Sporocytophaga myxococcoides DSM 11118: one gene and its partner. The protein of the gene in region 1 interacts with the protein of each later gene in a pairwise test. Links are inferred from orthologs where the notes say so. Each region holds a gene or a part of one and is shown in the gene's direction. Other genes may lie near its edges. The genes, in order: recJ and K350_RS0105325.

Region 1 (15,767 bases):
ACAACAGAAGGTTTGAAGACAATTAAAAAAATGTTCCGAGAAGTAATTGCCATCCCTGTGCATGAAGCTGCACAAAATTTTTCCCTGAATGCTCATATTATCAATGATCAGATAACAGGCAAGAAAGTTGCGCTTATGCAAAAAGGAGGCATTATCACTTTTCACCATTTAGTAAAAAAAGGATTTGAAGTAATTGAAGTGGACACTTCGGAATTTATTAAATCCGGTGGAAGCGTATTCTGTATGAAGATGATGGTTTATTAACCTCATCTTCTCATCTAAAACCATGTTTTATGCGATTTGACCAGGGCCAAGTTAAGGATATAGATAATTCTGTCATCCGTGTCGCTTCCGACATCGGAGCACTAAAATCGGTTCTGATCCACAAGCCGGATGAAGGAATTGAAAAAGTAACACCATCAAAGGCTGTTGACCTTTTATATGAGGACATTGTGTACCTTCCTAAAATGGTTGAGGAACATCAGGTCTTCACAAATTTGCTTGGCCATTTTATAGGTGAAAAAAACGTACATGATTTTTCAAACCTTTTAAGAGACATCCTGAAGCAAGACGATATTAAGAAAGAACTGGTAGCAGTAGTTTGCAGACTTGAGCACTGCGATGAAAGGGTAAAACAGTTTCTGATCAATGCAGAACCGGAAGTATTAGCCAATACACTGATATCAGGAGTATACCATAACAAAAAAGAAATCTCAATTTTCTTGCCTCTTCCTAATCTCATTTTTACAAGAGATCTGGGAACAGTCATCAACAACCATCTACTGATAGCACAAGCTTCCAAAAGAGCACGTTCTAGAGAATCCATACTTTCGTACTTTGTATTTCATTACCATCCACTGTTTTCGGCAGTAAACAAAAGCAACAAACTCTTCGGGATCTCAGACAACGTGGAGGAGCTGGTTGACAATAACAATGGTCACCTTGGAGTATTCTCTGTAGAAGGAGGTGATGTAATGATGGTAAATGAAAACCATTTACTAATAGGTACTAGCGAAAGGACCTCTGAAATGGCTGTTGAGAGAATAATCAGGAAAATCTTCGAACACAAAATTGTCAGTGAGATAACAGTTGTAAATCTTCCCCCACTGAGGTTTTGCATGCATTTGGATACTGTTTTTACAATGGCAAAAAGAAATCAAAGTGTGGTTTTTGCTCCTTTGATTATGCAGGAAGGTAAAATGAAAATACAACATTACTCTGCCAATAGCCAAAAACCAATTGTGGCAAAAAGTCTAAGCACGATATTAAAAGACATTTATCCAGACTGGCAGTTCATTCTTTGCGGAGAGGGTAAGTCTCCCTTTGAAGAAAGGGAACAGTGGACCGATGGCTGTAACTTGTTTGCTGTCCGGGAGGGTGTTGCATTCACTTATGACAGGAATCTGAAAACAAACAAAGCACTGCAGGAAGCCGGGTATCAAGTTGTCAAGGCATCGGAATTGCTTCAGGAACTTAGAAGTGGAAAGATTTGCCAGGAAGATATTCAAAATACAATCATCAATCTACCATCAGCTGAATTGTCAAGAGCGAGAGGTGGTCCGCATTGCATGACAATGCCACTTTGCAGGGGGTGACAATTTTCATATTGATTATTTATTGGCTGATAATTTTAATAATTAAGACCTATTTACAAAATTTGCGAACAAACGATTCAATAATCGTTTCTAAAGCTTAAATTTGCCGAATGAGGTTCCTAAAATACGTCACATTTTTTTTCTTCTTCCTCCTGATACACAGGAACGGCTTCTGCCTGCAGGAAGAATATATTGACGGAAATGATACTTATGATACATCTTTTTCTCCTCAAAACTTTCATTTCCAATTTATTGATCAGGAACAACTTAAGCTCAGCATAACACCGAATCCTGTAGAAGGTACATTACAATTATCATTGAAATCAAGTGTTTCCGACGAAGCACAGGTGCTCATCTACAACTCTTTAGGAGTCTTAATCAAAGAAGTTTATATAACTTTTAACAACGGTACAAGTCAGTTTGAAATTCCCGTTTCCAATATCCATCCTGGTCTTTACTTTTTAAGTATTAAAGGCAAAATAGTTAATACAACAGGTCGATTTATAAAAAGGTAGCTATCCTCTCTCACTGCTTTATCTCAACCTTTTAAAAGGTTCTCTGTTTCATTTTCATGGTCATAATCATTGCAGGCCTTCCAGGTTCCGGTAAATCTTTCTTTGCGGAAAAATTAGCTAAGCTTATTGATGCAAGATATCTCTCAAGTGATATTATAAGAAAGGAACTGTTTCAGAATCCTGATTACTCAGAAGAGGAAAAGGAAGCTGTTTATTCAGAAATGAGATTACGGATGAATAAGATCCTATTTGGAAAAAAGGATGTTATTCTGGATGCTACTTTTATTAAAGATGATTTAAGAAAATCATTTTGCAAGGAATGTATACCTCATAAAATCACTTGTAAGACTATTATTATAAGTGCCAATGAAGAGGATATAAAACTTCGGGTCTCTCAGAAAAGACCGTTCAGCGATGCTGATTATTCAGTATATCAGAAAATGAAAGAGCAGTTTGAATTACCTCAGACAGAATTCCTGAAGCTTGACTCTTCACATGATGATATTAACCTAATGCTTACCAAAGCAGTTGCATACTTAAATGCACATTGAAATTTTCATGGAAAAAGAACAATTGGATAAAATAATTTTACCTGATCATTCAAGCCCAATTTCTGTTACCGAAACCTCTATTTCCTGGGTCCTATTCTCAGAAAATAGAGCCTTTAAAATCAAGAGGCCGGTTGAAACTTCATTTCTTAATTTTACATCTTTAGAAAGCCGAAAATATTTTTGTGAAAAGGAGCTACTACTAAATCAAAGATTCTCATCAGATATATACATATCTGTTCATCCAATAAGAATAGTCAATGCGCGTCTTCAGATAGGAGCAGAAAATGGAGAAATCATTGATTATGCAGTTGAAATGAGGAGACTTCCTGAAGGAAAGGAATTAAACAATCTTCTTTTAAAAGAAGAGGTAGCAGAAAATGATATTCGCAATATCGCTGAAGCTATTGCGGAATTTCATTTTTCATCAAACCCTTTAATCATAAATAATCAAAGTGACCTGATTAAAGATAAAACCAAAGACCTCCTCAACTATTCAGCAATATTTAATAAAATTGATCCGGCCAATAAGGACTTTATTGATACAAGTACCAGCTATTGCCTGCAGTTTATTCAGCACTTTAAAAAATTTCTCGAATTCAGAATGCAGCAAGGATATGTCAGAGACTGTCATGGCGATCTTCATACAGGAAACATCTTTCTCCTTAATAAACCTATACTGTTCGATTGTATTGAATTTAGCGATTCGTTGAGGCAAATAGATGTAATGGAAGAGCTTGCCTTTCTTTCCATGGACCTCGACAGTTATGGAAGGAAGGATTTTGGAAAATTGATTCTTGAATATTATAATATATTCAATCCGGCAATAAGAAGCCCTGAGGAATATTTGCTATTTTTATTCTACAAGTATTATAAGGCCGGAGTCAGGGCTAAAGTTATGGCAGTACAATGGATAAGAGAAAAAGATAGCGAAAACAAAGTACAGATAGAATTACAAATGCAAACTTATATAAAACTAATGCATGAGTATTTTAATCAATTGCAAAAGGACTTCAATACAACCTATCCTCAAACTTCTCTGTCTACAATTCTTTGAAAAAAAGAAAAGTTTAACTTCATCAAACTTGCTAATTCATTAAAGAATCAAACACCTCATCGAGTCTGGCAGCAGCATGAATATTAACTTTGAATTTAGCAGTATCCAGACCTTTCTTATTATATTTTGAAATAAAAATATCTTTAAACCCAAGCTTCTCCGCTTCTGAAATTCTTTGTTCTATTCTGTTAACTGCTCTTATTTCACCACCCAGACCGACTTCACCGGCAAAGCAAACTGTCTGTGGAATTGCAAGATCTTTGAAGGATGAAATGATAGATGCACAAACTGATAAATCTATTGCAGGGTCTTCAATCTTAAGCCCACCTGCAATGTTCAGAAACACATCCTGAGCGCCGAGTCTCAACCCTCCTCTTTTCTCCAGCACAGCCAGTAACATGTTTAGTCTTTTCGCATCAAACCCGGTAGAGCTCCGTTGCGGCGTTCCGTAGGTTGCTGGGCTTACAAGAGATTGTACCTCTATAAGCAAAGGACGATTACCTTCTAAGGTTGCTCCAATAGTTATACCGCTCAAAACCTCATCTCTCTGAGATAACAAGATCTGTGAAGGATTAGAGACCTCCTTTAGCCCGGCACCAGACATTTCATATATACCCAACTCAGAAGTAGATCCGAAACGGTTTTTGGTTGTACGCATGATCCTGTAAGCCATATGGCGATCACCTTCAAACTGAAGAACAGTATCAACCATATGTTCCAGAATCTTAGGTCCGGCTATTGTTCCTTCTTTCGTAATATGACCTATGAGGAAAACAGGAGTACCGGATTCTTTGGCAAATTTCAGCAACTCAGCAGTACATTCTCTAACTTGAGAAATGCTTCCTGCACTTGAATCAATAAAAGAAGAGTGTAGAGTCTGAATTGAATCAACTACCAAAACATCTGGTTCCAGAATCTCAATCTGTTTAAAGATGTTCTGAGTAGATGTTTCTGTAAGTACATAACAGTTATTGGATTTTATGCCCAATCTCTCGGCACGCATTTTAGTCTGCTGCTCGCTTTCCTCACCCGAAACATACAATACCTTATGCTCAACAAGACTTAACGCTATTTGAAGCATGAGGGTGGATTTTCCTATACCTGGTTCACCACCGATCAAAACCAAAGAGCCTGGGACAATACCTCCTCCCAATACTCTGTTTAGTTCGCCATCATTGGTATAGATGCGCTCTTCCTGATCGTAAGCAACTTCATTGATGGGCTTGGGTTTATTAGCAACTTTTGTAGAAGAAGAGGACTTCCAGGACTGCTTTTCCTCTTTCTGAATAAGCTCTTCCACATAGGTATTCCATTCTCCGCAGGAAGGACATTTACCCACCCATTTAGCAGACTGCGCACCACAGCTCTGACAAAAAAACGAGGATTTTACTTTGGCCATAATATTATTATTCAAAGATACCACTTATTCATCACAGGACCATATTGTGGAAAAATTTGGAAAAATTCCAAATCCGACATTAAATATTGCTATATCGCGCTAGAGGTCTTTTGATATTTTTGTAATATTGTTCACTATACAGTAACTAATAAAAAACTAAAATATTCTATGAGCTTCAGGATTGAAAAAGACACCATGGGGCCGGTACAAGTTCCGGCAGACAAATATTGGGGAGCACAAACACAAAGATCAAAAGAAAACTTCACCATCGGCGGGCACCTTATGCCTACTGAAGTGATCAGAGCATTTGCTATTTTGAAGAAAGCTGCCGCACAAACCAATCTTGAGCTTGGCGTCCTTTCTGCTGACAAAGCTGAGATAATCAGCAAAGTATGTGAAGAAATTCTGGATGGTAAACTTGACGATCAGTTTCCTTTAGTGGTATGGCAGACAGGTTCAGGAACCCAGTCTAACATGAATGTGAACGAAGTAATCGGAAACAGAGCTCACGTTCTTCTTGGTGGTAAACTTGAAGACGAAAAGAAAAAAATTCATCCGAACGATGATGTAAATAAATCTCAGTCATCTAACGATACCTTCCCGACTGCAATGTCAATTGCAGCATACAAACTGATCGTTGAAGAAACAATTCCTAAGGTAAAGTCTCTTAGAGATACGCTTGATGCCAAAGCAAAGTCTTTTGCAGATGTTGTAAAAATCGGTCGTACGCACTTGATGGATGCTACTCCCCTTACACTTGGAAATGAATTTTCAGGTTATGTAGCTCAGTTGGATCATGGTATTAAAACCCTGCAATCTACCCTGGATCACCTTTCCGAGCTTGCACTTGGAGGAACAGCAGTTGGAACCGGGCTAAATACGCCAAAAGGATATTCTGAACTTGTAGCAAAGAAAATTTCACAACTGGCAGGGCATCCTTTTAAAACTGCTCCAAACAAATTTGAAGCATTAGCAGCTCACGACGCAGCAGTGGGAACTTCAGGGGCGCTGAAAAAACTTGCAGTAAGCTTAATGAAAATCGGAAATGATATCAGATTGCTTGCTTCCGGACCAAGATGCGGGATTGGAGAACTAATAATTCCTGAAAATGAGCCAGGTTCATCAATTATGCCAGGAAAGGTTAATCCTACTCAGTCTGAAGCACTTACAATGGTTTGCGCACAAGTTATAGGAAATGACGCTGCAATTTCTGTCGGTGGAATGCAAGGACATTTCGAACTAAATGTTTTCAAGCCCGTAATAATCTTCAATTTGCTAATGTCTGCAAAACTAATCGGAGATGCTGCCGATAGTTTCAATAAAAATTGCGCAGTCGGTATTGAGCCAAACTTACCATTCATCAATAAAAATCTTGAAAATTCGTTGATGCTGGTAACCGCTCTTAATACACATATCGGCTATGAAAACGCAGCTAAAATTGCCAAAAAAGCTCATAAAGAAAACAAAACTTTAAGAGAGGCAGCTATAGAGCTACAACTATTGACTGACGAGCAATTTACTAGTTGGGTTAACGCAAAAGACATGATAGGAAGCCTTAAATAATATTTTAGGGTTTCCTGTCGGCAATTATAAAAACAGGATACTCTAAAAACATTATTTAAATAGCTACTATCATGAAAAAGAGCGCTCATGTGTTCGGATTGTTAATGTTTCTGGCAGTTTCTGCCGGATTTGCCCAATCTGATAAGGAAACTGAAAAAGAATGGGCTAAAAAACTGAAATCTCTTACTCCGATGGAGTATAAGAAGCTTATTGAAGAAAAAGATGCTTTATCAGCTCAAGCTTCCCAATCAGCCAGTTTAAAATCTGAGGTGGATGCCAAAAATGCAGAAATAGAGCAACTTAAAAAAAGTCTTCAATCAGGAGGAGCTGGCAGTGTTAAATCCAAAACCGTACCTGGCGTTACTTTTAAAGTGCAGGTAGGCTCTTTCAGAAACAAAGACCTGTCAAAATATTTTGACAATAATCCAAACTTCAGTGGCGAAGTAGATAGTGATGGCATAAAGAAGTACACATTGGGCAATTTTGCTGACTATTGGGAGGCAAATACATTTAAAAAAGCACTCAGGGACATGGGTGTAAAAGATGCCTGGATCGTCGCTTATAAAAATGGCGAAAGAGTACCGATTAAAGATGTGCTTGAAGGTGTATTATAATACCTCATTTAATAAGTAATTAAATATTTAAAAAGGCTGATTCGAAAGAGTCAGCCTTTTTTATGCAATAGGATATTTTTTTAATTATCCGATTCTTTATTTTTTAATTCCTTCATAATTTTCCACGAAATTTTTTAAAATCTCCTATTGAATTGCTCTTTCAAAACTAATGATTATTGAGTCATTTCATCTTTTTAACTTTAAGCTTTCTGCTTTTCGCCTTCAGCCACATATTTCTTATCTTTAACAATACTTCAAGAACTTTCTAGTGGAAAATAAAATTACCTGCCCCAAATGCGCTCATCATTTCAATGTAGAAGAAGCGCTTGCCAGCCATATAGAGGAAAAATTAAAACAGGATTTTGAGAAAATCCAGAAACAGAAAGAAGCTGAACTCGCTGAAAAAGAAAACAAACTCCGTGCTTATCAGGCCAAACTGATTAAAGAACGGGAAGATCAGGAATCTCAGATGAAAAAAACACTGATTCTGGAAAAGCAGAAAATTGAGGAACAGCTCAAAGGCAAAGTGAAAGAAGATTTTGAAATGCAGCTCAAAACAATGCAGGAAGAAATTGAGGAACGCAAAAAGGAAAACCGCGAGCTGAAAACGAAGGAGCTTGATCTTTTGAAAAAAGAAAAAGAACTGAAGGAGAAAAGTGATGAACTTGAACTGGAGCTGGAAAAAAAACTTCTGAACAAAACCAAAGAAATGGAAGATCAGCTCAAAAGCAAAGTCAAAGAGGACTTTGAGCTTCAACTAAAAAATTTACAGGAAGAAGTTGATGAGCGGAAAAAAGAAAACCGCGAGCTTAAAACTAAAGAGCTTGAGCTTCTAAAAAAAGAAAAGGAGCTGAATGATAAAAAGGAAGAACTTGAGCTGGAAATGGAGAAAAGGTTTCTCAATAAGGCCAAGGATATGGAGGACGACATTCGCAAACGAATGGACGAAAACAATCAACTGAAGATCAAAGAAAAGGACATGCAGCTGGATTCTTTGAGGAAACAGATTGATGAGATGAAAAGAAAAGCAGAACAAGGCTCTATGCAGTTGCAAGGTGAAGCCCAGGAAGTTGTACTTGAAGGAATGCTCAGAGAAGTTTTCCCATTTGACCTGGTAGAAGAAGTAGGAAAAGGGGTAAGAGGAGCCGATGTGATTCACACTGTAAGGAACTCTTCCGGAAAAGATTGCGGAAAAATCATCTATGAAAGCAAGCGTACCAAGGCTTTCAGCGAAGGTTGGATTGAAAAACTGAAAGGAGATCTTCGGGGGCAAAAAGCTGACCTTGCTGTCCTTGTAACTGAAACCATGCCTAAAGACATGGAAAAGTTTGGTCTTCGCGATGGTGTTTGGGTTTGCTCTTTCAATGAAGTGAAAGGTGTTGCCATGATTCTCAGAGATACCCTTATTAAATTGACTGAAGTAAAATTATCACAGGAAAACAAGGGGGATAAAATGCAAATGCTGTATGACTATCTGACCGGTAACGAATTCCGGCAGCAGATGGAAGCAATTGTTGAAGGCTTTTCTTCCATGCAGGAAGCTCTAGCAAAAGAAAAACTTGTCACCCAAAAACTCTGGAAAGAACGTGAAAAACAACTGGAAAAAGTCCTTCACAATACAGTAGATATGTATGGGTCAATTAAAGGAATAGCGGGCAAAGCCGTTGGAGATATCAAATATCTTGAGACTCCTGACTTGCTGGAAGAAGGCGAATAATGCCTTTTCAGGTAATAAACCCGGAATATTTGCCTGATAACGTCCCCTTTTTATAAAAAAGTCGCTATTTTTTTATATTTTGTATGCTTTATGGAAAAGCGTTGGGTATTTAAACATGTTCCTCCGGCTCAAAACATTGAGTCTTTATCACAGGCGATTAATATCAACGCTTCTCTCTCTTCTCTACTGATTCAAAGAGGGATCAATACATTTGAAGAAGCCAGAGATTTTTTCAGACCTTCATTAGAAAATTTACATGATCCATATCTTATGAAAGATATGGATAAAGCTGTTTCCAGGCTGTGTGAGGCCATGGACAATGAAGAAAAAATCCTTATATACGGAGACTATGATGTCGATGGTACTACTTCTGTCACACTGGTTTACGGCTTTCTAAGCAACTATTACGAAAACCTCGAATTTTATATTCCCGACAGATACAAAGAAGGTTATGGCATTTCAAAAACCGGTATCGATTGGGCTCAGGAAAATGGCTTTTCTCTTATTATCAGTCTTGACTGCGGCATCAAGTCATCAAATGAAATAGCTTATGCTACAGAGCAAGGAATAGATTTCATAGTATGTGATCACCACAAGCCCGGCGATATTATCCCTATCGCCTGTGCTGTCCTTGACCCCAAAAGATCAGACTGCGATTATCCATATAAAGAACTTTCTGGTTGTGGCGTTGGCTTTAAATTGATGCAGGCATTGTGTATTGACCTTGGTCTGGAAGAAGAAGTACTCTTTAGCTTTCTTGACTTAGTTGCTGTAAGTATAGCTTCAGATATAGTGCCTATTACCGGTGAAAACAGGATATTAACCTACCATGGTTTGAAGGTGTTAAATGAGTCGCCTCGTCCCGGAATGAAAGCGCTCATTGACATATCAGGCGTATCAAAAGAACTTACGATCAATAATATTGTCTTCGGGGTTGGTCCCAGAATAAATGCTGCAGGAAGAATTGCACATGCCAAACATGCAGTTCACCTGCTTATTGCCAAAGACCAGGATGAAGCAGATCTACTGGCTGAAAAGATAAACGAAAAGAATAAAGTAAGAAAGGATTTTGACCTGAACATCACTGACGAAGCTATTCGAATGATTCAGGACAAAGTGGCTTTGGATTCAAAATCAACTGTCCTTTTCAAAAACGACTGGCATAAAGGGGTTATAGGGATTGTGGCTTCCCGATGCATTGAGAAGTATTACAGACCTACTATTATTCTTACTGAAAACAATGGCATGGCTACAGGCTCTGCAAGATCTGTAGACGGATTTGATGTATATGAAGCAATAGCAAAGTGCTCTGATCTGCTTGAACAGTTTGGAGGACATACTTATGCCGCCGGACTTACTATGAAGCTTGAAAATATCAAAGCTTTCCAGGAAAAATTCGAGCAGGTTGTTTCTTGCGATATTCGGCAAGAGGATTTAATACCCAAATTGGATATTGATCTTAAAATTGAATTGTCACAGATTAATCAGAAGTTTTATAACATTCTGAAGCAATTAGCTCCATTCGGGCCAGGAAACATGGATCCCGTATTTCTTTCTGAGAATGTCAGAGATGATGGTTCCGCAAGATTGTTGAAAGACCAGCACCTGAAATTGAGAATTTCCCAGGATGGCTTTAATCCCATTGAGGCGATCGGATTTAATATGGTAGAACCATTTAAAAGAATTTCAAAAGGAGAGCCATTTAATATTTGTTACCATATTTATGAAAATGAATTTAATGGTAAAAAAACTTTGCAATTATTCATAAAGGATATAAAATTTGTCAATAATTAAAAGAGGGTCTTCCTTTTATTTTGTTATATAATCAGAGATGATACTCAGAGCGGAACATTTAATTAAGAGATATAAAGCCAGAACCGTAGTTAACAACGTTTCGGTAGAAGTTAAACAAGGGGAAATCGTAGGACTGCTGGGACCGAATGGAGCCGGAAAAACTACTTCATTCTATATGATAGTGGGCCTCATAAAACCCAATGAAGGAAAAATTTTTCTGGAGGATGAAGAAATAACCAAACTCCCTATGTACCAGAGGGCAAAAAGAGGAGTAGGTTACTTAGCACAGGAAGCTTCAGTTTTCAGAACACTTACAGTGGAAGAAAACATTATGGCAGTTCTGGAAATGACTAAACTTTCCAAAGCAGACCAAAAGCAAAAACTTCAGGAACTTCTTGATGAATTCAGCTTAAACCATGTGAGAAAAAATATAGGCATGGTGCTTTCAGGAGGAGAAAGAAGAAGGACAGAAATAGCCCGAGCTCTTGCCGTAGATCCGAAGTTTGTGTTATTGGATGAGCCGTTTGCTGGTGTAGACCCAATTGCGGTTGAAGAGATACAATCAATTGTTGCTAAACTAAAGAATAAAAATATCGGTATTCTTATTACTGACCACAATGTAAACGAAACACTTTCCATTACGGACAGGGCTTACCTTTTATTTGAAGGAAAGATTCTAAAATCAGGTACTGCAGAAGAACTTGCGGCGGATGAGCAGGTTAGAAGAGTTTATCTTGGAAAACATTTCGAATTGAAAAGAAAGATCTAACGGATGATTCTGAATCTTATAATGAAGAATATTCTCAAGAGGCGTATAGGCCATATTGAGCGTTTTATGAAAAATCCTCATGAGATTCAGGAACAATTATTTTTTGACCTTGTCCAAAAAGGAAAAAATACGGAGTGGGGAAAAAAGTATGGCTATAATTCCATTAAGTCTGCTGAAGCATTTAAAAACTCTGTACCAGTATCACCCTATGAATCTTTGTTTCCATACATAGATCGTATGATGCAGGGCCAGCAGAATATTCTTTGGCCCACTAAAATCTCCTGGTTCTCGAAATCATCCGGGACCACTAATGCAAAAAGTAAATTTATACCAGTTTCCAAAGAGGCGTTGTATCATTGTCACTATAAAGGTGGGAAAGACCTGCTCTGCCTTTTCTTTAATAATAACCCCCACAGCAAGTTATTCAATGGGAAAAACCTTGCAATAGGCGGCTCCTATTATAAAAACCCGAAGTGGAAAGATTCATTTTATGGTGATGTTTCTGCTGTAATCATGGCCAATCTGCCTATGTGGGCTCAGTACTCAAGAACACCTGATCTCACTATTGCTTTGATGGATGAGTGGGAACAGAAAATTGAGAAAATGGCCAAAGCCACACTAAGTGAAAATGTAACCTGTATCAGCGGTGTTCCTACCTGGACCATCGTTCTATTAAACAGGATACTCGAACTTACAGGCAAAAAGAACATGCTTGAAGTATGGCCGAACTTTGAGGTTTTCTATCATGGTGCAGTGGCATTCTCTCCTTATAGGGAAATATTCAAAAACTTCTTTCCAGCTCCCTCTGTGGATTACATGGAAACCTATACTGCCTCGGAAGGATTCTTCGGAATTCAAGACCAGAAAGGATCAGACGAACTGCTTCTGATGCTGGATTATGGCATTTATTATGAATTCATTGATATCGATCACCAGGATGATGAATTCCCAAAAAGCTATTCCCTGCACGAAGTTGAGCTTGATAAGAGCTATGCTATGGTAATTTCTACCAATGCAGGTTTGTGGAGATACAAAATTGGAGATACAGTAAAATTTACTTCCCTTTCACCTTATCGCATCAGAATAACCGGAAGGACCAAGCATTTTATAAACGCCTTTGGTGAAGAACTAATGGTCGAAAATGCAGAAACGGCTGTTTCCAAAGCAGGCATGAAAACCAGCTCTATTGTGAGTAACTTTACTGCTGCCCCTGTATTCTTCGAAGGGAATAAAAATGGAAGACATGAATGGGTTATAGAATTTTCTCAGTCACCAAAGGACCTGCATCAATTTTCCCAAATATTAGACGAAGAGCTTAAAGTCGTAAATTCTGACTATGAAGCAAAACGATATAAAGATATTGCCCTTCAGCAACCGATTATTCATTCAGTACCACAAGGGACTTTTTACAAGTGGATGAAGCAGAGAGGTAAGCTGGGCGGTCAGAATAAAGTGCCCAGACTCTCCAACTCTCGTGAATTTGTAGAGGATATTTTAAAGAATTTAAACCTCTAACTGTAAATTACATCGCTCATAAGCTTGTCAGCCATGGCATTTAATGCCAGCGATCTTTTTATATCTCCATTCTTACGGGCTTCAAGCGCGTCAAGCCTGAGTTTTGTATAGTATTTTCTCAGCTTTTGTTGTTGAAAATATTTAATGAGATTCCACATACCTAAAACTACTTTAGAGTACAACCTCAAACCAAAATAAATTGTTAATGGATATGAACTCCCAGTAGAATAAACAATTAAGAAAATTGTAGTCACAGAGCATGAAATAGTTAATTTCTCATTTTTAGGGGGAATTTTAAAGCTTCTCCTGAAAGAGAAGGATTCAGAAGGTGATCTTTAATAGGAATTAAAAAATATACTTAAGATCAAAATCTTCTACCTTAATTCAGAAGAATTATTCCAACAACTTAAAAATTGTACAATTTCAATATGGCAACAAAAAATTTTACAAGCGGAAAAATGACTTTTACCAAGTTTTAGAAAATTTGCAGGGGCCCTTTACCTACTGAACAGCAACATATTACATAATTATAAATCTTATATTTTTTCAATTTTTCGAGCCAAGTTTTTCCACAAAGTTATTCTTTTATCCACAGAGCGAAAATGTTCACTCGAATTCAACTGACAATCAATGACTTTAAAGCATTCATCGACCTATATCCAGTGTTGATAACCTTAACATTTTTTTTCATGCCTGCAAACAAAAGTCTTTTTAAAATTTTATCTATACACGCATGTATTTTATATTTCTTGAAAATGGTCAAAATCAATGCTATACATAAACCTGACAATTAGTATATTAGTAAAGAAAATATATTGTATTTTTCCAATCAAATAATTTATTACCCATGAATAGAGTCAATCAATTATTCGAAATTGAATATCCGATTATACAAGCGGGAATGGTTTGGTGCAGCGGCTGGAAGCTGGCTTCAGCAGTTAGTAATGCTGGTGGCCTCGGCTTGATAGGAGCAGGCTCTATGTATCCAGAGGTTTTAAAAGAACATTTGGTCAAATGCAAACAAGCTACTAGCCACCCTTTTGGAGTGAATGTCCCCCTCCTTTATCCGGATATAGATAAAATTATTAAAATCATTATTGAAGAAGAAATTAAAATTGTTTTCACTTCTGCTGGCAACCCCTCTACATGGACCAAAATTTTGAAGGAGAATGGTATTAAGGTCGTTCATGTGGTATCAAGTGTCAAATTTGCCAAAAAATCTGAAGATGCGGGAGTAGATGCGGTTGTAGCCGAAGGTTTTGAAGCAGGAGGTCACAATGGCCGGGAAGAAACAACTACTTTTTGTCTGGTACCAATGGTTAAAGAAGCGGTAAAAATTCCTGTTATAGCAGCGGGTGGTATAGCGACAGGCAGAGGAATGTTGGCGGCTATGGCTTTAGGTGCAGATGGAGTGCAAATAGGAAGTCGGTTCGCAATTAGTGAAGAATCTTCTGCACATATCAATTTTAAAAACAGAGTTACAAATTCTGCAGAGGGTGAAACAGTGTTGACTCTTAAATCTGTGACCCCGGTGAGATTGCTTAAAAATAAATTTTATGAGGAAGTAAAACAAGCTGAAGAAAAAGGAGCTGATCCGATATCATTAAAAAATTTACTTGCAAAAGGCAGAGCTAAGAAAGGGATATTTGAAGGGGACCTCAATGATGGAGAACTTGAAATAGGTCAGGTTTCTGCACAAATCAAAGACATTAAACCGGCAAGTCAGATTTTAAAAGAAATCTGGGAAGATTACCTAAGTCACAAAAAACAACTGTGTGCCCTTTAATCAACTTTTGAAAAATCCAGGACATTCTTTTCGTCGGATAAAGTAAGCTTAAGTCCGTCGAATTTATATTTAAAATTTTTCCGGGAAAGAGCTGACAGAAGATCCTGTTCGAAGGAATAAGCATTACAAAGCATTTTGGTTGAAGCAATAGATCCGATCGCCAGAATGCTTTTGCTCTGGATAAAACTTCCACTAATAGCATTGCAACCAGCATTTCCAAAAATTTTTCCTTCTCTGATATTAAATTCAAGGTAAGGAATACCTTTATCAAAATTTGTTGCGTCAATTTCTTTACCATTAAATGATCTTAGAGCCCATATATCGTGAAGGCGCCAATCTCCCAAAAAACTCCCGCACCCGGTAAATCTTGAGACACCTTTGTTTCTTAAGCCCTCGGCAGATATTAAAACTTTATAAGGAATTGATTCTCCTGAAATGCTATCTATACAAATATCCTTCGTGAGCTCAATTGATAGAAAAGATCCGGGAGCAGAACTAGTGAATTTCCAAATGTTGCGATCAGGGTCAATTTTATCATTAAGTGCAGCCCTTATAACTTCCCCTTCAGGGAATTGAAATACAGCTTCTTTTTCAAAATCGATCGTAAGCTTCCACTTTTCATCCAGGTCCGTAATAAAATCAATCCCTCCCTTACGCATTTTTTCACTCTCTTCAAGTTTGACTTCAGCATTAGATCTGTATAAAATATATTGATTTCGAACTGAAGATCCTTTCTCATTAAGCAGGCCAAGCTCATTTCTTTTAAATAGAAACTTTGCTTTGCTTCCATCCATCTTATTCAAGCTAAGAACGCTATCATTGATCATTTGCCAGGTGCCTTCCAAAATTTCCGAATTGCCTTTTCCATTAACCTTCACAGACTCCTCCCTGAATA
Region 2 (15,928 bases), on another replicon or contig:
TGCAAGAAACCTATACTGTTCTTCACTCGCCCTCATCTCCTTTTCTGCTACTTTTGCAGCTGTTACATCAATCTGAGTAGACCATACTCTGACCAGCTTTCCTTTTTCAATGATTCCAAGCACATTACTTGAATAATATCTAATACTTTCATGTGGGCCCTTCCAGCGTGTCAAAAGGTTTTCAAGCTTATAACCAGAATCAACAAACTTTCTGAAGATCTTAATCACTCTCTCATCGTTTAGGTCAAACAGATCCTTAATATTACTTCCGATAAGCTCTGAAGAGGATGCATAGCCATACATATGGGCCATCCTATCATTGCACTCTGCAACATAGCCGTAATCAAAAATTTTTTGCACTTGTTCCCTCCCAGGGATTGAAATATCAATATCGTTAATAACATGAAGTTCATATCTCCATATACCTTCCTGACTCTGTGCAACAAATGCTTTGTACTTTTCTTCACTTTCAACCAGCTCTGCGGTTCTTTCTTTTACTCTATTTTCAAGTTCGCTATTGATATTCCTGAGTTTACCTTGAGCTTTTTCAAGTTTCTCATATGCAGTTGTCAGTTCTTCATTTTTTACTTTCAATGCCTGTTCTGCTTGCTTCATATTTGTTACATCCAGAACTGTCCCCACAACTCTTCCACTTTCACCATTAACATCTTTATAAATTTTTGCCCTGGAAATAAGATTTTTAAAGCCTTCATTGACATTAATTCTGAAGTCAACATCAATCAACTCATTATTGAGAATAGCTACTTCTATCAGTTTAAATATTTTTTCAGCATCATCAGGTTGTATGACAGCACGAACATCCTCAAGAGTAACGGTACCATCATTTTCCTTTAATCCGAATATTTTAAAAAACTCCTGCGTCCCATGAATGATATTTGTTTTCATATTCCAGTCAAAGCTTCCAACATGGCCTATCTTTTGGGCCTCTACCAGCTGTGCTTCACTATATTTCAACGCATCTTCAGCTTCAACCCTGTCAGTGATATCCTGAGTCACGCCTAAAATCTGATACGGCACTCCATGCTCATCCCTGGCAAAAACAGTATCCTGACTAATGAACCAGCTCCACTTCCCTCTGGAATCCTTCATTCTATAAACAAGCTTTCTTATCTCACCTTCCTTAGCATCAACAAAACCATTGAAGTGTTTGACGATTTTCGGCAGGTCGTCCGGATGCAGAAAAGTAGCCAGTAAATTGGAACCAAGTTCTTTCAACTCATCAGGAGAGTACCCCAATACATCTGCCACAGTTCTATTTGCATAGACATTCCTTTGTTCACGTATATCATAGATATAAAGTATATTTGGGGTCGTTTCAGCAATTTTTTGAATGAAGTTACTATTTTGCTTCAGCGTCTCTTCTGCACTCTTGAGGTCATTAATGTCTGAAGCTGTAAATAGAATCTGTGTAACTTCTCCCTTTTCATTCTTTTTAAATACTATAGATCTTGAATAGTACCACCGCCAGTTTCCCGCCTTATCCTTTATTCTAAATTCTAATATACTTTCTTCATTCTCTTTGAGAGAAGTATACTTTTTATTTCTATTAATAACTGCATTAAGATCATCGGGATGAACTATTTGTCTAATAAGTCCATAACCATTTTTCTTTAAGTCCTCTTCCTCTACAGCCACATTTTCAAAAATATTCTCATTGTAATAAATAAGATCATTCTGAGGCACAGCTATAACAAGAATAATAATAGGGGCGACTTTTGTTATCTGTGATACCAGTTCCTGACTTTGTCTTAGCAACCTTTCAACTTCCTTTATCTGGGTTATATCCTGCGTAATTCCTTTCAACGATTTTACTTTGCCATTTTCCTTTACCGGCACTCCATGCGTTCTGACAATTCTATGCTCTCCATCAGGCCTTGTGATTTCATACTCATGAGTATATGGAATTCCCAACTTAAGAGCGTTATGTATATTCTTTAAAACTCTTTCTGAAGTTTCTTTTGTCATCAAAACACTAATATCATCTGTGGTCATTGTATGCTTATATGGCAACCCAAATATCCTGTATAGCTCCTCTGACCAAACAGTTATCCCGGTCTGGCCATCCATTTCCCAGTTGCCAAGCTCCGCCATTCGTTGTGATTCTTTAAGCCGCTTTTCATTAACCAGGAGCTTTAATTCCGTTTCCTTTAGTGATTTTATAATTCTGTCCGCTTCCTCTTTTTGAATATCAGTATATGCCTCAATTGCTTTTTTTTCTCTTACAGTATAAAAGTCAACTATTTCATTAATAATTTTTAAAGCTAGATCAAGGTCATTTGTATAAGTGGGAAGAAATTTCAAAAGGGCTTTTTTTCTAGCGCCATACTCAATAGCAATATCTGTAGCATTTACTTGTAATCTGGAAAGTTCAAGAAGCTGATCCGACTTCCAATCGGAAATCCCTTTTTCTATGTCTTCATTTCCCTTACCGTCAATCATGTTTTTAAGGAAGACAACAAGGCGTGTTTCTATCACCTTCAGAAACTCTTCATCTGTCAAATGAGTCACCCATTTTAGTAATGGCTGTTCCAACTCTCTCTTACTGATCAATTCCTGCTTGGCAAGATCGGTGAGATGGTTCTGAAATAAAAAATGAGCGTAATCTTTAAGATAATGAATTTCTACACCTGCCTTGTTCATTAAATCAGTCCGGTTGAAAAGATTTATTCATTGAAAAACAGGTAATTTATGATTATGTTTAAAATAGATTAAACATCAAGCTAAGGGAAGATCTGTATAAAAGGCAAGTTTAAATGTGTTCGAATTGTAGTATTTACTTTAACAAATCCATCATTCCTCACTTGGAGGATTGCCTTGAAATTTTCATTTTTACTTCCAGATTTTATTCTTTTGATTAAAGCGACCACAACCAGAATAATTCAGGTAATATTTTCTGCGATAATATTATTTACCGTATGGATAATGTTCAAAATTACCATACCCTATTTTTCTTTCCGCTACGACATTGGTTTTCTACTGACCAAACAAGCTATTTTACACATGGATATCTGGCGGTGGTCATTTTATACACATATCGCTTCAAGTATTTTTGTTTTGCTGTTTGGAGTATTCCAATTTATAAAACCACTGCTTGAATCATTTCCTAAACTCCATAAGCTATTGGGTAAAGCTTATGTATTCATCATATTATTTCTGAGTGCTCCCAGTGGCCTTGTAATGGCATTCTATGCTAATGGAGGCATATATGCAAAAACCTCCTTTATTATTATTTCTTTATTGTGGTGGTTGTTTACTTTTGTCGCCTTTCTCAAAATAAGGAATAGAAAAATAAAAGGGCATATTGACTTCATGATTAGAAGTTATGCCCTTACATTATCTGCAATTACATTGCGTACTTATGTGTTAATTCTGCCTGCTTTTATTCATCTTCATGCAAAAGAAATGTATACACTTGTTGCATGGCTAAGCTGGGTCCCCAATCTTATTATTGCAGAAGTAATTATTTATTATAAAGTATTTAAATAGCCGAATCTGCCGCAACAGGAACTTGCTCAGCAACAGGAATAAGATTACTATCTCCTCCTACAGAATTTTCTATTTTACCATTTGGCCCAATCTTAAAATGGTTCTCTGAAATCATATCGGTTTTTATAACCTCGTTATCAAAATCTTGCTTATCATATGCTTTTCTCCAAGAGCGTTTATAATCCTTTATAGTGAACTTATCTTTTTCAAACTTAAGTGTCTTTAATATTTCACCAGATTGAACCGCTACAACTTTTGAATCAATGATACGTCTGTCTTTTCCATAAGTAGCAAGTCTGAAAGAGATATGTCTCATATCTTTAGGACAAGCAATTTCTGAGGTGTCGATAGAATATACTACTGCCCTTACAGAATCATTAATTCTAAATGTTTTAAGAAGATTGAAATCAAACCAGCTATCTGGCTGGTCGATTTTTTCTTTAAGAAACAATGAATAAAAAGATGATAAATGAACCCTTTCTTCAAAGTCACCATCTGAGCTGTAGGAAAATTTCCGGACTCCTTTCTCATCAATATCAAAGACATCTATAGTGTCTTTAATACTTTCTATGAAATCCTTAAATACTTCTTCGCTATTCTGAAAAGCTTCTATCTCATCATCATTCATAAAGGCCAGCATCATATCTTTGAACTCGTGTGAGTTTTGATCCAGACTGATCCTTGCTTCTTTAAGAAAACGATCTTTAATGTTATCTATATTAATACCATTTTCTCTTCCTTCATAGATAATATATTCATCCAGGTATTTTGTGTCTAAGTAACTTGAAATAAAATAAGAATAAAACACTTCCTCGTCAGGGGCTTCAAAAATGAAATCATTAATGAAGCCCGCAGGTGTTGACAGATATCTTTTCTGACTAATCATTCTCAGCACTTCAGAAGCTTCTTGATACTGCTCCCTCTCCAAAAGGTACATTCCCAATCTTCTATATGAATCAGCCGTCGGAAATAAGGAAATTGCCCTCATATAATAATGAATGGCTTTCTTTTCATTTACATCCCGCATGCTTTCTGCCTTTTCATAAAAGGAATTTGAGATCTCACTGTAATTATCCTTGTATTTATTAATATAACTGAAAACAGAATCTGCATTGAAAATTTCGCTGGCTCTTAGAGACGGAACTTCAATTGTTTCTGTTTCTACATCCTTACCACATGACATTAAAAAAACACTGAGTAAGGAAATTGTATAAATAAAATTTTTCATGATCGTTATTTGGCTTGGCTTGCAAGAATGGTTGAATCGTTATAATTGGCAGGTATCTCATCTACTACGATCTTGCCGTCTTCTGCTATCTTATATTTTGCTTCAGCAACAAGCTCAAAAGATTTAATTTTATTTTTATCAAATGATACTTCATCCACCGGGTATTGCCATTTCCTTTTGAAATCCTTCATTACGATCTTATTCCCTTCTACAGATGCCTCACGCACATTCTCTGTACTGCATTGACATGAAATGAGTTTGCGAGAGATAATCTCTCCCTCTTTATCGTATGTAGCTAAAACGGTATGGACAGGCTGCATGTCTTCTCCATAAAAGCTTTCGGATGTATAGATAAAAGCAGAATAGTTTTCATTTCCACCCATATTGGCAACATAATAAAAGTCATGAGAAACATCTCGACCAAATGATGCATTTTCCATTTCCGGAACAAACTGTACAAAATCATAACTTACAGATTCTTTATAATCTTTCATTTCAACTTCATTAGCTGAAATAAAAAATTTATCCGTTTCCGCAGGGAAAGCTTTTTTAAACAAATCAAAAGAAGAGGCCGCTGCTACAGTTGTGTTTGACAACCTCTGAATCATTTCTTTATATTCATTTGTAGAGGTGATAGAACCGATAAGTGGATCTTTCTTTATTGAATTTGTATCCATTAAGCCCTTTTCAATGACTTCTCTCAGATGAAAAACCACAGACGATACATAAGAATCCTCTGATGTCTGGAAATTGGATTGAAGAACATTATAAACACAAGCAATCTTATAATTTATCTTTGCCTTTGGTTGGAAATTAAGATCTTCCGCAAGGCGAAAGGCTTTGATTGACTCTTCCAACATTTCTTTATCTGCTCGGAAATCCAACAATGCGTTTCCAAGTTCATAATAAGTTTTAGCATCAGGCAATATCAGTATAGATGATTTGAATTGCTTTATAGCAGACGCTAACTCCTTTTTATTCTTATAAGAATCAACACCTTTTAAAAACAGGTCCCTGCTTTTGTCCTTCAATGAATCTAAACCCACTTCTTCAGCATCGAACAATACATCACGAACCACTGAGTAATCGTAAATTTCTGATTTTTTTAATGTAAGCGGTTTAATTTTAAGTTTATACTCTTTTTGTGGGGAGCATGATACCGCTAAAGCGAACAAACATGCTGCGGCAATATTTAACTTTTTCATTTATTTCTGTTAAAAAATATATAGATAAATATACAAAACTTTTTGCTCAAAAATGAATCAATCTAACTGCTGCCGCCCTCCAACATCTTACCAAACAATTGTAATTCAACATTTTCATTTCCACAATGGAAAAACTTGTTAATAACTCAGACATTTTCAATGAAATCCCTTTTCAAATTTTTAGTATCTTTAAAATCCTGAAATTTTAATCTAGCAAAGTTGAAAGTCTGCATAGCCGAAAAACCAAGTGTTGCAAGAGAAATTGCCGATCTTCTGGGAGCTAAAAACAGAAAAGACGGTTATTTTGAAGGTAATGGCTACCAGGTAACCTGGACCATTGGTCACCTTTGCACGCTAAAAGAGCCCCAAGACTATGATGCTCAGTTAAAATGGTGGAACATCCAACATCTTCCCATCCTTCCTCCTAAGTTCGGCATTAAGGGCATTAACAACCCCGGAATTGAGAAACAGCTCAAAACCATAACAAAACTGGTTAATGAAGCTACTGAAGTCATTAATTGCGGTGACGCCGGCCAAGAGGGAGAACTTATCCAGAGATGGGTACTTACAAAAGCCAACTGTACCAAGCCAGTTAAAAGACTCTGGATTTCATCCCTTACGGAAGAGGCTATGAAAGAAGGGTTCAGGAATCTGAAAGACAGTAAAGAATATGATCTGCTTTATGCAGCAGGTAGCTCAAGGGCTATCGGAGACTGGCTACTGGGCATTAATGCCACAAGACTTTATACACTGAAATACGCTCAGGGCAAACAATTGCTCTCTATTGGAAGGGTTCAGACGCCAACATTGGCGCTGATTGTCAACAGATACCTGGAAATAGAAAATTTTAAACCTCAGACTTACTGGGAGTTAAAAACTATATACCGAGATGTTGTTTTCTCCGCAAAAAACGGAAAGTTTAATGTAAAAGAAGACGCAGAGCAGATCCTGCAGGACATACAGAATGAGCTCTTTACCATCATTTCCTTTACCAGGAAAAAAGGTAAGGAAAGTGCTCCCAAACTTTTTGACCTTACATCTCTTCAGGTAGAATGCAATAAGAAATTCGGCTATTCTGCGGATCTTACGCTTAACACCGTTCAGAACCTTTACGAGAAAAAGCTTGTCACCTATCCAAGGGTGGATACAATGTACCTACCTGATGATATTTATCCGAAAATTAAAGGGATACTTTCATCTATGAGTGGGTACGCGGCACTTACTCAGCCTTTGCTGGGAAGTGCTATCAAAAAGTCAAAGAACGTGTTTGATGACAAAAAGGTAACGGACCACCACGCTATTATTCCTACCAACATAAAAGCAGGAAGTCTTGGAGGGTATGAAGGAAATGTCTATGACCTGATTGCAAGACGTTTCATCGCTGCTTTTTATCCTGACTGTCAGGTTTCCAAAACAGAAGTTATCGGTAAGGTTAAGGACACTGAGTTCAAAGCTACAGGAAAACAGATTCTTGAGGAAGGTTGGAGAGCAGTATACAAGGAAGAGAAAAAAGAAGAAGATACAGAGCAGGATGACGATCAGATACTGCCAGAATTTAAAGAAGGCGAGTCTGGCCCTCATAAACCTACGCTTGCAGAAAAGCAAACCAAGCCTCCAAAGCATTATACTGAAGCTACATTGCTAAGAGCAATGGAAACAGCAGGTAAACAGATTGCTGATGAAGAGCTCAGAGAAGCAATGAAGGAAAATGGTATTGGAAGGCCTTCTACAAGAGCCAATATCATTGAGACTTTATTCAAGAGAAACTATATTAAGAAAGAAAAGAAGAATCTTATTCCGACTATTACTGGTGTTCAGCTCATACAAACTATTGATTATGAATTGCTCAAATCTGCTGAACTGACAGGAAAGTGGGAAAAGAAACTTCGTGATATAGAAAAGGGTACTTTTGACGCGCGTGTATTTCTGAGTGAAATGAAGCACATGGTAATGCAGATAGTTCACCATGTGAAAAACTCTAATGCAAGAAAAATTGCAATAGAGGTAAAGTCAGCAGAACCAGAGCAAAAGAAAAAATCTGAAGATAAAGAGCCAAAACCCAAAAGTAAAAAAGCAGAGGCAGGTCAGGATGCAGATGTAAAATTGAGTTGTCCTAAATGCAAAAAGGGACAGATGATGAAAGGTAAAAAAGCGTTTGGTTGTTCTGAATACAAAAACGGCTGCAGCTTTCTTGTTCCATTCGAACTATTTGGCAAGACACTTTCTGATAAGCAACTCCAGTCACTTATCAAATCCGGTAAGACCCCCAATATCAAAGGCCTCAAAAAAGAAAGCGGAGAAGAAACGGAAGGGATTATAAAACTAGATGATCAGTTAAATCCTGTTATTGAGGAAAAACAGGCAGAAGCACTCATTTGTCCGAAATGCAAAAAAGGTGCTATCCTTGAAGGCAAAGCTGCATATGGGTGCGCAGAATGGAAATCAGGATGTAACTTCAGGATTCCACTCTTATTTATGCAGAAAGAGATCAATAAAAATCACCTGAAGGCTCTTATTTCCGGGAAAGAAACGTCTGTCATTAAAGGTTTGACAGATGAATCCGGAGCAAAAACAAACGCAAAACTTAAACTTGGAAGCTCTTTCTCAATTGAAATAAGCCATTCGTAAAGTTCCAGGATCTTTTAAACTTCTAATTCATATTTTTCAATCAAACAAATTTGCTCCAAATAGCGACTTTGATTTTTAATGAAGTTGCCCTAAAAACGGAAAACAATTTTTAAACAGGTCTTCTAAAAGAAGTGAATCTGATAGAATCTTCAGACGCTGCAATCACTGAATGAAGAGTTTTTGTTTTTACTTAATTTTTAACTGATTTATATGAAAAAGTAGCTATTAAACTTTGCACAAATTGAGAATGGTGGTTTTGAAAACTGGGAGACCAATTCTAACGGATATGAAGTACCGACAGCCTGGTCTAGTAATGGCATTTCCGTTACGTCAATTGGTCTTCCTGATAATCGGGCCACTTTGATAAAAGACCTAACATCATATTCAGGTTCATATGCTGTCACTTTAAAAAATTTTACAGAAGAAACGCAAGTTGGGGACTTTATCCAAAGAAATGGTAGCTCTGGGAATCTTTTTTTTTATGAAAATTTGATGAAAAAGAATTCAAACTGCCCGGAATAACAATAAATGAGACGCCTGCAGCTATTACAGGTTATTACAAATTTTCACAAGGCACCCCTCAAGATTCTGAGATTGCTGACACAGCAAGGTTTGAAGTTGTTTTATCGAAATGGAATCCTAAAACGGAAGTATTTGATATACTTGTTCAACGCACATTAACGATACTTAAAACCAAACCAGAATTTACTAAATTTACTATCAACCTTGATTATTCAGGCGAGATAATCCCCGAAAGCCTCTCAATTTTCATTTCAACAGCCAGAGCCTATATTGTTTCAAATGAAACCTCACTAACCATAGATGAACTTTTTTACACAACTGTAACAAGTTTAAGGGCTCCGATTTCCAATTTATTTTCTGGAAAAGCATATCCTAATCCGGCAACAACTGAAATTAACTTTAAAGGCCTTCCGGAAGAGTCTCGTTCAATAATAGTAAAAGACCTTTCAGGAAGAGTTGTAAAGACGCTTAACTTAACATCTGTTAATGCCAATTTAGGAACCTCAGATCTTAATTCAGGAATGTATTTATATACTGTCCTGGGCGGCGAAGAAAACGTCCTTAATATTGGCAAGTTTGATATAAAAAAATAAGCCGGTTAATTTCTTTCTATTCTTCGGCTTACTGAGAATCTTTTGATTCATGCAAGTCGGAGAATAGAAATATTATTTAAAAGTTCAAGCGATTCTTATAAATCGTAAACAATTCCTCCTCTTACAACAGGCATTTTATTAGGTGCGCTTTTATCCTGCAAAACATCATAAAGAACAGAAGCCTGGAACCTAGCCTTATCACTTATTCTGTATTCATAACCTGCACCTACAGGCAGACCTGCAGTCCATACTCTGTTGACGTTTCTAGAGCCATCTGCATTGGCAGAAGATGTCTGAGTATTAAGTGTCTGAAACTCTCCATGTAAAAATGCATTTTCAAGAAAATAGTATTGGGCAAATATTCTCCCACCTCCTGAAAGGATTGTTTCTGTTGAGTTTAAAGGTTTTTTATATGAAAAAATCGGGGAAAGCCCCAAGTTAAGTTTGAGATCTTCTATTTTATAACCTATGATTGGTGCTACATCAAGATATACACCATTATCATAACTCACACTTACATTTCCTCCTGTATTGAACTGTGCTGATGCATTTTTACTCAGAAACAAAGTTGCTGTCAAAGCAGCCATGAGGACAAATTTGTTAAATTTCATTCAAGTGTTTTTATCAAGTTTACAACATTTGAATATTTTTTCCAAAAGTCCGGATTATAGTGCTTATTGATTATATCATATAAAAAGAAAAGGGCCTTACGGCCCTTTAAAATTTTTTACCATTTTTACTTTGCGAGATCGACTCTAATAAGTACGTCCTGCTTCTTTTTCTTATATACCTCAACAACAAAACTATTATCATCTATAGGTAGAATGCGGCTTGTCTGAAATTGATATACTGGCAGTCCCAATACATCTCTTGTGCTTGTTATCGATACTTTGTCAACATTTCCACTTCCATCAGAAACTTTATACGCTGTCAGGAAACCCTCTGCACCATCATTGTAAACTGCAGGAAATCTATCCGGAGTCAGTTCAAGATTTCTTTCATTATCAAGAAAAAGGAAATAATGAGACCCATCAGCAGACATATGCTTATATGACATGCTTCCCCTTCCTGCCGTACCTGTTTGTCTTTTCGGAAGCTTTCTCATCCATTCCAACTGTCCGGATCCATTTATTTTTGTTACAAGCAGATCATTGTAGTGATAGGTATAATAGGTACGCATGGTACCATTGGAATAATAATAAGTATGTGTCTGAATGTAATGTTGCTCACCGATTAAAAGGATTCCGCCATTATCATCAACAAATAACTCCCTTAATTCAAGTTCTTCAAATTCAGCCTTGTCTTTCTCTTCTTTTTTCTCGTTTCTTCTCTGAGCCCTTTCGCTGACGTACATATTTAATACTTCCAATGGAATTTCATAGTTTCTTGAATCTATTAAGTCTCCTTCTTTAGTAAGCTTGAAAGTAAAGATACCATCGACAGCATTCCGGTTATCTACATTGTTATAAAAGCCCGCACAGATCATATAAGAATCTGATACTTCAAAGAGATTTACTTTATTGATAAATTTATTTCCCAGTGTTACAGGAGTAATTACAATTTTATTAGCCCTTCCGGACATTCTTAACAGTTCAATATGATAATTTGCATTATTCTCATTTCTCTTTTTATCATCTGTAGTTTCATCATTATAAACTGTCGTGAGTATATAAGCATTACCCTGGCTATCTACTGAATAGTCAAGATTATTCATTTTCTTTTCAGTATAAGGCATAGTAACTTCTTCATTCCAGACAGGCTCGAGATTTTTGCCAAATACATGCATTCCAATTATATCATAACTTTTATTGTCATTTTTGATCTGCGGTTTCAGCCTATAGTGAATAAGCATTCTGTCATCGTTTCTTGAAAACTGAAAATCAAACTTATTTACAACGCTGAAATTGTACCAACCTTTCGAAATTAAATCTCCCGAGACTTTTCCGTGAACCTGAACCAATATATTCTCTCCAGGTTTCAGAGTTCCTTTATCAAAATCTATTTCTCTGTAGCAGAGTTGTTCCATCTCTGCCTGCCTGTCCCAGAGAGAATAAAAGATAAAATATCTGTCATTGTACTCGATTACATGTTCAAGATTGAAGCCTTCAGGCAAATCTCTGGCTACACTTATTTTCTCAAAAGCAAGCTTTTCGGAATTAAGCTTTTGAATAATAACCTCTCTTTTTTTAATCTTAACAGTGAGTATCTCAGGCCCTTTGTTAAAATAATATTTGTATTGAGCATCAATTACGCCATAAGGCTGACCTACGGTAATCTTAACCTGCGCTTGTGCTATAAAAGACAGGATAAGAAAAAAAAGAATGAATCTGAATTGCATAGATTGAAAATCAATAATTATCTGTGAATGGATGAATAGAAATTGTGCCGAATGTGACTAATAATAAACGCATCAGGATTAAAATCATATGTAAAGGTAAAGCAGAAAAATTACCTTTAATTATTGATTTAAAAAATTCATAAAATAATGGCTCTTAAAAAAGCGGGTAAATACTTGTTACTCAAATTTTTTCAGGCTGAAGCTAAAAACACTTCCTTTGCCAATTATACTTTTAATCTCCAGGCGTCCTCCGTTTTTCTCAATAAAATCTTTACAAATAAGTAAGCCAAGACCTGTTCCTTCTTCCTTTGCAGTTCCTTTTGTAGAGGTTCGTGTTTCAATTCTTAGAATCTGATCTATCATTTCTCTGGACATTCCCACGCCTGTATCTTTTACACTTAACAAAACTTCTTTAGAGAAACTTTCAGAAGTAAGACTGATCACCCCACCTTCTCTTGTAAATTTAATTGAATTAGAAATCAGATTTCGGAAAATCGTCTCCAACATGTTCTTATCAGCAAACGCAATAGTGCCTTTTTCAATTTTATTATTAAGTATAATATTCTTTCGTTGCGCAGTATGTTCCATAATTTCGCATATGTTATTTGCAACTGATGAGATGTCGCAGTATTCTTTGTTTATAACAACTTTGTTCATCTGAGAAAGGGACCACTCCAGTAAGTTGGCTAATAGCTCACTCGCTCGGGAAGAGGCCAGGCTTAGCATATCTATTACTTCATCAGCTTCTTTCCACGACTTCTTATCTTTGGCTTCTGATAAAATCTGTGTAAGCCCTTTGATTGAATTAAGCGGAGAACGGAGGTCGTGACTGATAATTGAAAAAAATTTATTCTTATTTTCATTTAGCACTGTAAGATTTCTTTCAATCTTTCTTCTCCTTTGTATGTCCTTATTAATAGCAAAAATGCCGATAAAGCCCATCAATATGGAAATTACTCCTGCAACAATAATAATCCTGTCAGTGTCCTTTAAATTCTTGTAAGCGGTATTTTTTCTGGAATTTAGAATAACCTTTTCTTCATCCTTCATTTTCTTTTTTATAAACCTGATTGCCACAAACTTCTCATTGACGTTTTTCAGCAGTGTTTTGTGCAAGTCCAATTGTTCTGCTGATTGCTTATAGTTAATTATATTCTCCAGAAGTCGCTCTTTATCTTCCACCAAATCGCTAAATTCGTCAAACCTCCTTCTTTGCAGACCAATATCGGGAATAAGCAGATCCAGCTCCTCCAGTTCCTTTTCCACGAAGTCGCTGTTTTGTCGAAATTTTAATATGATAGTTGAATCTCCTTGAAAAAGGAATCCTTTCACATCATTTTCAGTTTCCCGGCATTTTATTTCAATAGCATCCAGATGTCCGATCACTTCATAAGTATGCTCAACTAAAGAAAAGTTATTCGTCAGATTTTTTGATGACCTGTAATACATTACAAGAATTACAATAATTAATCCTATTGAGAGTGCAAAACCCGTAAAAAGTCTGGGAGAATATTCTGATTTAAATGGAGAAACCATCTTCTAATTAATTTCCACTATCCAACTAATAATTCACAATTAAAACTAAAGTTCAAACAAAAAAATATAGCATTTAATCTTTACAAGCACAACATCATCTTTGATTCGTACAACAAAACATTTTTTTAAACATATTGTTAATCTGTGAGTTAAGGACAAAAATTATTGTCAGCCATGAAACACCGCACTATCATTTGTCTATTTAGCTTCACATTTTTAGCAACTATTGCTTGTAAAAAAAACAAAGAAGATGAAGCAAGTCCATCTACCACCTATGTATTCAACAGAGATGTTGTAGGCATCTATGAAGGTCAAACCCATGACCAGATTACCGATGCAGGACATAACTATGTCTACGCAGATTCTACCTATAATGACAAAATTGAAGTCTCTCTTATCAACCAGGATAGTCTTAAATTCATCTGCAGGGATCATCAATACAGATTCAAGCTGGATACAATCGACTTTTATATGAAGTGGCTCGGGAATAACACAGTCATTTCATTTAAATTTTTAGAGAATAAAGAATTGCGTTATTCCTTTGAAACGAAAAGCTGGATAGGAGATTCATTACATAGTCAGACAACCGCTTTTAAAGGATACAAAAAATAATAACCCATTTTGGTAAAAATATAAAGCCCTTTGCTCCGGTTGCAAAAGGGTTTTTTCGTTCTGAACTTCTCTTGCTTACCTTTGCTTGACTTTAAAAGAATATCAATAAGCACAGAAGTATATAATGTTGAGAAAACCATCACAAGGGAAAAACAACCCTACCCTTACAGAGCGGTATGGAGCACTGAAAAACCTTCTCCCTTTTTTTAAGATAATCTGGAAGGCAAGTCCTTTAATGGCTGTGTCAAATGGAGTTCTGAGAATCGTTAAAGGTATCATCCCGCTTCTGATGCTTTTAATAGCTCGTAAGATAATCGATGAGATTGTTATGATTTCAGGACATCAGGCGGAAGTCACCTCGAGGCTTTGGATTCTTGTAGGAAGTGAATTTGCATTGGCTATCCTCTCCGATTTACTTTCAAGAGCCATTGCGCTGCTGGACAGCCTTCTTGGTGACCTGGTTGCTAACAGTACTTCTCTCAAACTAATGGACCATGCCGCTCAGCTGGATATGAATCACTTTGAGGATTCAGAATTTTATGATAAGCTGGAGCGTGCAAGGAGACAAACTCTTGGTCGTACTGTGCTGATGTCTCAAGTGCTAAGTCAGATGCAGGATGCCATATCCTTAGCTGGTCTTTCTGCAGGTCTTATTCTTTTTAATCCCTGGCTTATACTTTTATTGCTAATCGCTGTCATTCCAGCATTTCTTGGGGAAGCACATTTTAATGAAAAGACTTACTCTCTGGTACACGGACAAACGCCTGAAAGGCGTGAATTGGATTATATCCGCTATATCGGAGCAAGCGATGAAACAGCTAAAGAAGTTAAAATCTTCAACTTATCAGACTTCCTGAAATCGAGGTTTGCTGAACTTTCTTCAAAATTCTATAAGGCCAATAAAGCTTTGGCTTCTAAAAGAGCAATGTGGGGAGGCGCATTGGCAGCCATAGGCAGTGCAGGATATTATGGGGCTTATGTATTTATCATCATCAGAACAGTAAATGGCAGCCTCTCTTTGGGAGACCTTACATTCCTCGCAGGTTCCTTCAATCAGTTGAGAACATTGCTTCAATCAATGCTTACAAGATTTTCAACAATTGCAGAAGGCTCCCTATACCTAAAAGACCTTTTTGATTTCTTTGAATTAAAACCGGAAATCATAAGCCCAGCAACTCCAAGGCCTTTTCCAAATCCAATACAGCAAGGCTTTCTCTTTGAAAATGTTGGATTTAAATATAAACATGCGGAAAAATGGGCTATCAGAAATTTAAACTTTACATTAAACGCAGGTGAAAAACTCGCATTGGTAGGTGAAAACGGGGCTGGTAAAACAACACTTGTAAAGCTCCTTGCCAGATTGTACGATCCTACAGAAGGAAGGATTTTACTTGACGGTCATGATATAAAAGAATATGACGTTTTGGAATTGCGTTCAGGGATAGGGGTTATATTTCAGGATTTTGTGAGGTTTCAGATGACTGCAGGGAATAATATTGCTGTGGGCAGAATAGAACAAAAAGAAAATGTATCCAGAATTGAACACGCGGCCTCTAAAAGCCTTGCTGATTCTGTTATTATCAAACTGCCTAAAGGCTATGAACAAATTATTGGACGTCGGTTTGCAGAAGGCGTAGATCTTTCTGGTGGAGAATGGCAGAAAATTGCACTTGGAAGAGCCTATATGAGAGACGCCCAGGTACTTATACTTGATGAACCAACGGCTGCTCTGGATGCAAGAGCTGAACATGAAGTTTTT

What was found.
Region 2: the proteins of recJ (region 1) and K350_RS0105325 interact in binary tests that used the Escherichia coli proteins (3 or more experiments, as listed by UniProt). The link is inferred for Sporocytophaga myxococcoides DSM 11118 from one-to-one orthologs.

What each region holds. Positions count from the first base shown.
Region 1 is NZ_AUFX01000012.1:124,081-139,847, reverse strand. The notes cover bases 8,524-11,450. They hold recJ (single-stranded-DNA-specific exonuclease RecJ), read left to right. Parts: upstream 8,524-9,098; coding sequence 9,099-10,802; downstream 10,803-11,450. Other genes in these bases: lptB (LPS export ABC transporter ATP-binding protein), read left to right, coding at 10,840-11,450; K350_RS0115880 (DUF2130 domain-containing protein), read left to right, coding at 8,524-9,008. Also shown: K350_RS0115920 (dimethylarginine dimethylaminohydrolase family protein), read left to right, coding at 1-264; K350_RS0115915 (arginine deiminase family protein), read left to right, coding at 294-1,595; K350_RS0115910 (T9SS type A sorting domain-containing protein), read left to right, coding at 1,706-2,110; K350_RS29110 (P-loop nucleotide/nucleoside kinase family protein), read left to right, coding at 2,167-2,661; K350_RS29105 (hypothetical protein), read left to right, coding at 2,669-3,715; DNA repair protein RadA, read right to left, coding at 3,747-5,114; fumC (class II fumarate hydratase), read left to right, coding at 5,283-6,677; K350_RS0115885 (SPOR domain-containing protein), read left to right, coding at 6,749-7,291; more of K350_RS0115880, read left to right, coding at 7,560-8,523; more of lptB, read left to right, coding at 11,451-11,571; K350_RS0115865 (GH3 auxin-responsive promoter family protein), read left to right, coding at 11,575-13,086; K350_RS32390 (DUF6435 family protein), read right to left, coding at 13,083-13,244; K350_RS0115855 (NAD(P)H-dependent flavin oxidoreductase), read left to right, coding at 13,934-14,872; K350_RS0115850 (META domain-containing protein), read right to left, coding at 14,869-15,767. UniProt on the Escherichia coli protein: Single-stranded-DNA-specific exonuclease.
Region 2 is NZ_AUFX01000004.1:572,449-588,376, forward strand. The notes cover bases 5,776-8,863. They hold K350_RS0105325 (type IA DNA topoisomerase), read left to right. Parts: upstream 5,776-6,159; coding sequence 6,160-8,568; downstream 8,569-8,863. Other genes in these bases: K350_RS0105315 (hypothetical protein), read right to left, coding at 5,776-5,940; K350_RS32270 (hypothetical protein), read right to left, coding at 8,775-8,863. Outside these bases: K350_RS30805 (PAS domain-containing protein), read right to left, coding at 1-2,661; K350_RS0105305 (DUF2306 domain-containing protein), read left to right, coding at 2,944-3,507; K350_RS0105310 (tetratricopeptide repeat protein), read right to left, coding at 3,500-4,735; more of K350_RS0105315, read right to left, coding at 4,741-5,775; more of K350_RS32270, read right to left, coding at 8,864-8,972; K350_RS33075 (T9SS type A sorting domain-containing protein), read left to right, coding at 9,483-9,683; K350_RS0105340 (hypothetical protein), read right to left, coding at 9,779-10,294; K350_RS0105345 (hypothetical protein), read right to left, coding at 10,420-12,021; K350_RS30810 (sensor histidine kinase), read right to left, coding at 12,199-13,557; K350_RS0105355 (hypothetical protein), read left to right, coding at 13,732-14,169; K350_RS0105360 (ABC transporter ATP-binding protein), read left to right, coding at 14,294-15,928.